Gemmobacter sp. 24YEA27: one gene and its partner. The protein of the gene in region 2 interacts with the protein of the main gene of each other region in a pairwise test. Links are inferred from orthologs where the notes say so. Each region holds a gene or a part of one and is shown on either strand. Other genes may lie near its edges. The genes, in order: gyrB and gyrA.

Region 1 (3,428 bases), 1.9 Mb from region 2 along the record:
GGCTTTTGTCCGAGCAGCCGGTGAAGACCGCCGAAGGCCAGGAGGTCATCCCGCTGAAAGTGGTGAAGGCCGTGCTGCCCGATCCGGCAACCCTGGCGCCCGGCTATACCGGCAAGACGCTGATCGCCGATTTCGTCAAAGGCGAGAAAGACGGTCAGCCGGTCGAGGTGATGATCTACAACACCGCCGATCACAAGGAAGCCTTTGAAGAGGTTGGCAGCCAGGGCATCAGCTATACCGCAGGTGTTCCGCCGGTTGCGGCTGCGGTTCTGATTGCCGAGGGCCTCTGGGATGTCGGCACGATGGTTAATGCCGAAGAGCTGGATCCGAAGCCTTTTATCAATCTTCTTAACGAAATCGGCCTGCCGACGCGCATCATCGACAAGGATGGCGACCGGCTGCTCAGCTACTGACAGATAAAGAAAAACCCCCGCAAAGCGCCTGCTTCGCGGGGGTTTTTCTTATGCTTTGATCAGAAATCGAGGTTCTCGACCGTCAGCGCGTTTTGCTGGATGAACTCGCGACGCGGTTCCACCACATCGCCCATCAGCTTGGTGAAGATATCGTCGGCCTCGGCCACATCGTCGATCTTCACCTGCAGCAGCGTGCGGGCCTCGGGGTCCAGCGTGGTTTCCCACAGCTGTTCGGGGTTCATTTCGCCCAGACCCTTATAGCGTTGCAGCGAAAGGCCTTTCTCGCCTTCGGCGAGGATGGCTTTCAACAGATCGCCGGGCCCGTGGATCATCTGCTCGCGATCCTTGCGCACGAGGCGGGCCGGATTGCGATAGACATCGCGATGGGTGCCGGCGGATTGCGCCAGCCGGCGCGCTTCGCCCGAGCGCAGCACGGCCCCATCGAGCGTCCGCAGCTCTTCGACGCCGCGCAGAATACGCGACAGGCGGATGCCCTGGTCCTGGGTGATACGCCCCGACCAGCCACGCTCATATTCCAGCGCAACGAGGTCAAGCCGCCGCGCCACCTGATCTGCCACGGACTGGAGGTCACGATCTGCCGCGCCGGCCTCAAATGCCCCTGCCAGCGCTGCCTGTTCAAGGATCGGTCGCGGGTAGTGGGAGGGGAAGGCATCAAGGATCCGGCGGAACTGACGGGCGCCGTCAAGCACCCGTGCCAGATCGGCGCCGGCGATTTCCTCGCCCGTTGCCAGACGCAGGACAGCGCCTTCAAGTCCTTGTTCCACAAGATAATCATCCAGCGCGGCCTGGTCTTTCAGATAGACCTCGGACTTGCCACGCGCGACCTTATAAAGCGGCGGCTGCGCGATATAGAGATAGCCGCCCTCGATCAGCTCCGGCATCTGGCGGAAGAAGAAGGTCAGAAGAAGCGTCCGGATATGCGCACCGTCCACATCGGCATCGGTCATGATGACGACCTTGTGGTAGCGCAGTTTGGCGATGTTGAATTCGTCACGACCGATGCCGGTGCCAAGCGCCATCACCAGGTTGCCGATTTCCTGGCTGCCCAGCATCTTGTCAAACCGCGCCCGTTCGACGTTCAGGATCTTGCCGCGCAACGGCAGGATCGCCTGGTTCTTCCGGTCGCGCCCGGTCTGGGCCGACCCGCCTGCCGAGTCACCCTCGACGAGGAAGACTTCAGATTTCGACGGGTCTTTCTCGGTGCAGTCCTTCAGCTTGGCTGCGTTGAAATTCACATCCATCGCCGTTTTGCGCCGGGTCAGCTCGCGCGCTTTTCGCGCCGCTTCGCGGGCCAGAGCCGCTTCGAGGATCTTGCCAACGATCACCTTTGCAACGGCCGGGTTCTCTTCAAACCACTCGCTCAGCTTTTCATTCACCAGGTTCTCGACCGCAGGCCGCACCTCGGAAGAGACCAGCTTGTCCTTGGTCTGGCTGGAGAATTTCGGATCCGGCACTTTCACGGAAAGCACGCAGGTCAGGCCTTCACGCGCATCATCGCCGGTAAAGTCGATCTTTTCCTTCTTCGCGATGCCCGAAGACTGCGCGTAAGAGGTGATCGTCCGCGTCAGCGCGCCGCGGAAGCCCGCCATATGGGTGCCGCCATCGCGCTGCGGGATATTGTTGGTAAAGGGCAGGACGTTTTCGTGATAGGTGTCGTTCCACCACATCGCGACCTCGACGCCGATCCCGTTGCGTTCGCCGACGATATAGATCGGCTCGGCCATCACCGATTGTTTCGAGCGGTCGAGATATTTCACGAATTCCCGCACGCCACCGTCGTAATACAGCTCGACATGCTGCGGCTCGGCGGTTCGCAGATCATTCAGCTCGATCCGGACACCCGAATTCAGAAAGGCCAGTTCGCGCAGCCGGTGCTCCAGCGTTTTGAAGCTGTATTCGAGGTTGGAAAACGTCCCATCCGGGCGATTGACCTTGGCCGAGGCGAGAAACCGCACCTGAGTGCCACGTTTGCCGGGCGCCGGGCCCGCCTCATAGACATGCGTGGTGCATTCGCCGAATTCGAACCGGCCCTTATATTCCTTGTCGTCGCGCCAGACGGTCAGGTCGAGCCATTCCGACAGCGCGTTCACCACAGAAACGCCGACCCCGTGCAGGCCGCCCGAGACCTTATAGGCATTGCCGCTGTCATCTGTATTGTTGAATTTCCCGCCGGCATGAAGCTGGGTCATGATGACCTCGGCTGCCGAAACGCCTTCTTCTGCGTGGATGCCGACCGGGATGCCGCGCCCATTGTCGCGCACCGAGACGGAGTCGTCTTCGTGGATCGTCACCACCACTTCGGTGGCGTGACCGGCCAGCGCCTCGTCAATGCCGTTATCGACGACCTCATAGACCATGTGATGCAGGCCCGAGCCGTCATCGGTATCGCCGATATACATGCCGGGCCGCTTGCGAACTGCTTCCAACCCTTTGAGAACTTTGATGGAATCGGCACCGTATTCGGTGGTCTTACGGGCTTCGTCAGCCATACTCTCGTAACCCCTCAGATTGCTCGCGAGTTATAGCGGTTCAGGCCGGGAATGTCACGCATATGCCACAAGATTTTGTAGTCAGAGAAAGGGGATAAGCAGGGCTACGAGGATCAGCATAACCCCAGCCGCGATGTTGAGCCGCCGCAGCGCGGACGGGCTTTGCAACAGCGCCCGCGCCCGGTCGAGAAACAGCGCGAGGGCAAGATTTCCGAGCATCGGCACGAAGGCGGAAATCGAGATGATCGCCAGTATGTCCCAGCGGTTCAGCTGATCAAGCGAGAAGAACCCTGGCAGCGCCCCCATATAAAACAGGATCGCCTTGGGGTTGCCGATCACCGCCGCAAGGCCGACGGTAAAGCCTGCGATCAGCCCGGGCCGCGTGAGCCGGCTGTCGGCGGTAACGGCACCGCCGGGCGCGCGCAGCAGCATGATCCCCATCAGGAGGAAAATCGCCGCCGCCAGCCAGCGCAGGATCTCGAGAAACCCGCCATATTGGCTGAGG
Region 2 (3,627 bases):
GGCAGCTCAATCTCCAGCAGGAAATCGGTATGCTGCCCCGAGGCCAGTCCCAGTTTGCGACGCAGAAGCCGCCAGTCGCTCACCAGGCCCTTGCCACGCAGATGATCCATCCAGGCGGCGACGGCAGCCGCGAATGCCAGGGCCCGTGCCTCTGGCCGCAGCTCGATCAGGCAATGGTAAAGATGCACCGCTTCCTCCCTCGGGCCATCCGCCCGCATCGAGTGAAACAGCGAAGATTTACCATCGGGTTAAAATGAAACGGCCCGCCACAGGGGCGGGCTGTCACATCATTCCGGAGCGGTCTCGGGCGGCACGTCAGGGGCCGGCGTATCGGAGGACGGCGTATCGGGAACCGTCATGTCCGGGGCTTCGACACCCTCCTGCTCGGCGATGCGGGCGACCGAAACCACCTCTTCCTCGCCGCCGGTGTTCAGCACCTTCACGCCACCAGCCGACCGCGAGCGGAAAGAAATCTGGTCCACCGGCACCCGGATCGACTGTCCGGACGAGGTCGCGAGCATGATCTGGTCGGAAAGATCGACCGGGAAGGAGGCCACCAGCGGCCCGCCGGGCATGGATTTGGCGAAGGCTGTCACGCCCTGGCCGCCACGCCCGCGCACCGGGTAGTCATGGCTGGACGAGAGCTTGCCGAGACCGCGCGCGGTGATGGTGAGGATCAGATCCTCGGCCGCCGACATTTCAGCATAACGCTCGGGCGAAAGCTGGCCCGCTGCGGCCTCTTCCTCGTCATCCGCCTCGATCTCTTCGGTCACACCCGCGACAAGGCGGCGCTGCTTCAGATAGGCGGCGCGTTCGGCCGGATCTGCCTCGAAATGGCGGATGATCGACATCGAGACGACCTTATCCTCGCCATTCAGGCGGATGCCGCGCACACCGGTCGAGCCGCGCGATTTGAACACGCGGATCTCTTGCGTCGAGAAGCGGATGGCGCGGCCCGAAGCCGTCACCAGCATGACATCGTCATTCTCATCGGCGATGGCTGCGTTCACAAGTGTAACGTTTTCAGGCAGTTTCATCGCGATCTTGCCATTGCGCATCACATTGGTGAAGTCCGACAGATCATTCTGCCGCACATCGCCATCCGAGGTCGCGAAGACAATTTGCAGCTTGTCCCACTCATCTTCCGGCACATCGACCGGCATCAGCGCGGCGATGGAAACGCCGGGTTCGATCGGCAGGATATTGACCAGTGCCTTACCTTTGGCATTGCGGCCCGCCACCGGAAGCCGCCAGGTCTTGAGCTTGTAGACCATGCCGGAAGTTGTAAAGAACAAGAGCCAGGTATGCGAATTCGCTACGAAAAGCGTTGTGACGACGTCATCTTCCTTGGTCTGCATGGAAGACAGACCCTTGCCGCCACGGTTCTGCTGGCGGAACTCTGCCAGCGGCGTGCGCTTGATGTAACCGCCCGAGGTGATGGTCACGACCATATCCTCGCGCTCGATCAGATCCTCGTCATCCATATCGCCTTCCCAATCGGCGATCTGGGTGCGGCGCGGCACAGCAAAGAGCGAGCGAACCTCGGTCAACTCATCGGAAATGATCCCCATGATCCGATCCCGAGACGAGAGAATATCGAGGAAATCCTTGATCTTACCGGCAAGTTCTTCCAGCTCGTCGGTGACCTCCTTGACCCCGAGCGCGGTCAGACGCTGCAGGCGCAGCTCAAGGATCGCCCGGGCCTGGGTCTCCGAGAGATTATAGGTTCCATCCTCGTTCATCTTATGACCGGGATCGTCGATCAGCCGGATATAGGCCGCGATATCATGCGCGGGCCAGTTGCGGGTCATCAGCCGCTCGCGCGCCTCGGCCGGATCGGCAGAGGAGCGGATCGTCGCCACAACCTCATCGACATTCGATACCGCGACCGCGAGACCGCAAAGGATATGGCTGCGCTCGCGCGCTTTCCGCAGTTCGAAAGCGGTGCGACGTGCGACAACTTCTTCGCGGAACACAAGGAAATGGCTAAGAAAATCCCGAAGCGTCAGGGTCTCGGGCTTGCCGCCCACCAGCGCCAGCATATTGCAGCCGAAATGCACCTGCATCGGCGAGAACCGCCAGAGCTGGTTCAGCACGACATCGGGTGTGGCATCGCGTTTCAGCTCGATCACCACCCGCACGCCGACACGGTCCGACTCGTCGGCGATCGAGGAGATCCCGTCGATCCGCTTGTCGCGCACCGCTTCGGCGATTTTCTCGATCATCGAGGCCTTGTTGACCTGATAGGGGATCTCGTCGACGATGATTGCCCAGCGGTCTTTGCGCAGCTCTTCGACATGGGTTTTCGCCCGGATGATCACCGAGCCGCGCCCTTCGAGATAGGCCTTGCGCGCGCCCGAACGACCAAGGATCAGACCCCCGGTCGGAAAATCGGGCGCCGGAAGCATTTCCATGAGCGATTCCATGGAGATATCCGGGTTTTCTATCATGGCCAGCGTGGCGTCGATAACCTCGCCGAGGTTGTGCGGCGGGATCCGCGTCGCCATGCCGACCGCGATACCTTCGGTGCCGTTGACCAGCATGTTCGGGTAGCGGGAGGGAAGCACCGTCGGCTCGCGGTCCTTGCCGTCGTAATTGTCCTGGAAATCGACCGTATCTTTGTCGATATCGGCCAGCAGAAAGGCGGCGGGCTTGTCCATCCGCACTTCGGTATAGCGCATCGCCGCCGGCGGATCGCCATCCATCGAGCCGAAATTCCCTTGCCCATCAAGGAGTTTCAGCGACATGCTGAAGGGCTGCGCCATCCGCACCAGCGCGTCGTAAATCGAGCTGTCGCCATGCGGGTGGTATTTCCCCATCGTGTCACCGACCGGACGGGCCGATTTGCGATAGGGCTTGTCATGGGTGTTGTTGCTTTCGTGCATCGCGAACAGCACGCGGCGATGCACCGGCTTCAGCCCGTCGCGCAGATCGGGGATCGCACGGCTGACAATAACCGACATCGCGTAGTCGAGATAGGCGGTCCGCATCTCCTGGGTGATATCGACCTGCGGGCCGTGATAGACCGGCTTCTCAGGAGTTTCACCTGCGTTTTCAATATCTTCCGGAGTGTCTGACACGGTACGCCTTCTTTGTCACGGCCGGGCCTTTCGGGGACATGTCCCCTGGCCCGCATTTAGTTGGGCAGAAGTTACACCATACCAGCCATTGGGTGCAATGGTGGGAGCAATGGTCGGTGAAATGGTCGGTGCGGTCTTCTGTCATCTTTGCTGTCATCACAGGGGCGAGGTGAGTGACAGATCGTTGATTTTATTGACCTTATATTCATCTCTGTCATGCTTTCCTGAACGGGAGGACGAACGGAGGCACAGGACATGAAAGAAGGCGACGGGCGGATCGGCGACGGGCGGGCAGGTGAGGGACGTGCGGGTGAGGGGCGGGCAGGTGAGGGGCGGGCAGGTGAGGGGCAGCACTGCGAAACCAGCCTCATGCTGCAAGGCTACGGGCTCACCACGGCCGAGATTTTCTACCGGATGCCGGATTATCGGTCGGTGCTCAACACGTTCATCTGGCAGACCTATGATCTGGCGCCGGACTACCCGGAACTGTTTCGCTTCATTGAATACTGGCAGTCGAACATCGAAGGGCCGCTGCATTCGGTGCGCT

The links.
Region 1: the proteins of gyrA (region 2) and gyrB interact in binary tests that used the Escherichia coli proteins (3 or more experiments, as listed by UniProt). The link is inferred for Gemmobacter sp. 24YEA27 from one-to-one orthologs.

What each region holds. Positions count from the first base shown.
Region 1 is NZ_JASJPW010000001.1:648,008-651,435, reverse strand. Bases 199-3,308 are described here. They hold gyrB (DNA topoisomerase (ATP-hydrolyzing) subunit B), read right to left. Parts: upstream 2,924-3,308; coding sequence 473-2,923; downstream 199-472. Other genes in these bases: QNO18_RS03260 (LysE family translocator), read right to left, coding at 3,005-3,308; QNO18_RS03270 (saccharopine dehydrogenase family protein), read left to right, coding at 199-413. In the rest of the region: more of QNO18_RS03270, read left to right, coding at 1-198; more of QNO18_RS03260, read right to left, coding at 3,309-3,428. UniProt on the Escherichia coli protein: DNA gyrase negatively supercoils closed circular double-stranded DNA in an ATP-dependent manner to maintain chromosomes in an underwound state.
Region 2 is NZ_JASJPW010000001.1:2,520,591-2,524,217, reverse strand. Bases 88-3,396 are described here. They hold gyrA (DNA gyrase subunit A), read right to left. Parts: upstream 3,060-3,396; coding sequence 288-3,059; downstream 88-287. Other genes in these bases: QNO18_RS12645 (DUF6614 family protein), read right to left, coding at 88-188. In the rest of the region: more of QNO18_RS12645, read right to left, coding at 1-87; QNO18_RS12635 (usg protein), read left to right, coding at 3,450-3,627. UniProt on the Escherichia coli protein: A type II topoisomerase that negatively supercoils closed circular double-stranded (ds) DNA in an ATP-dependent manner to maintain chromosomes in an underwound state.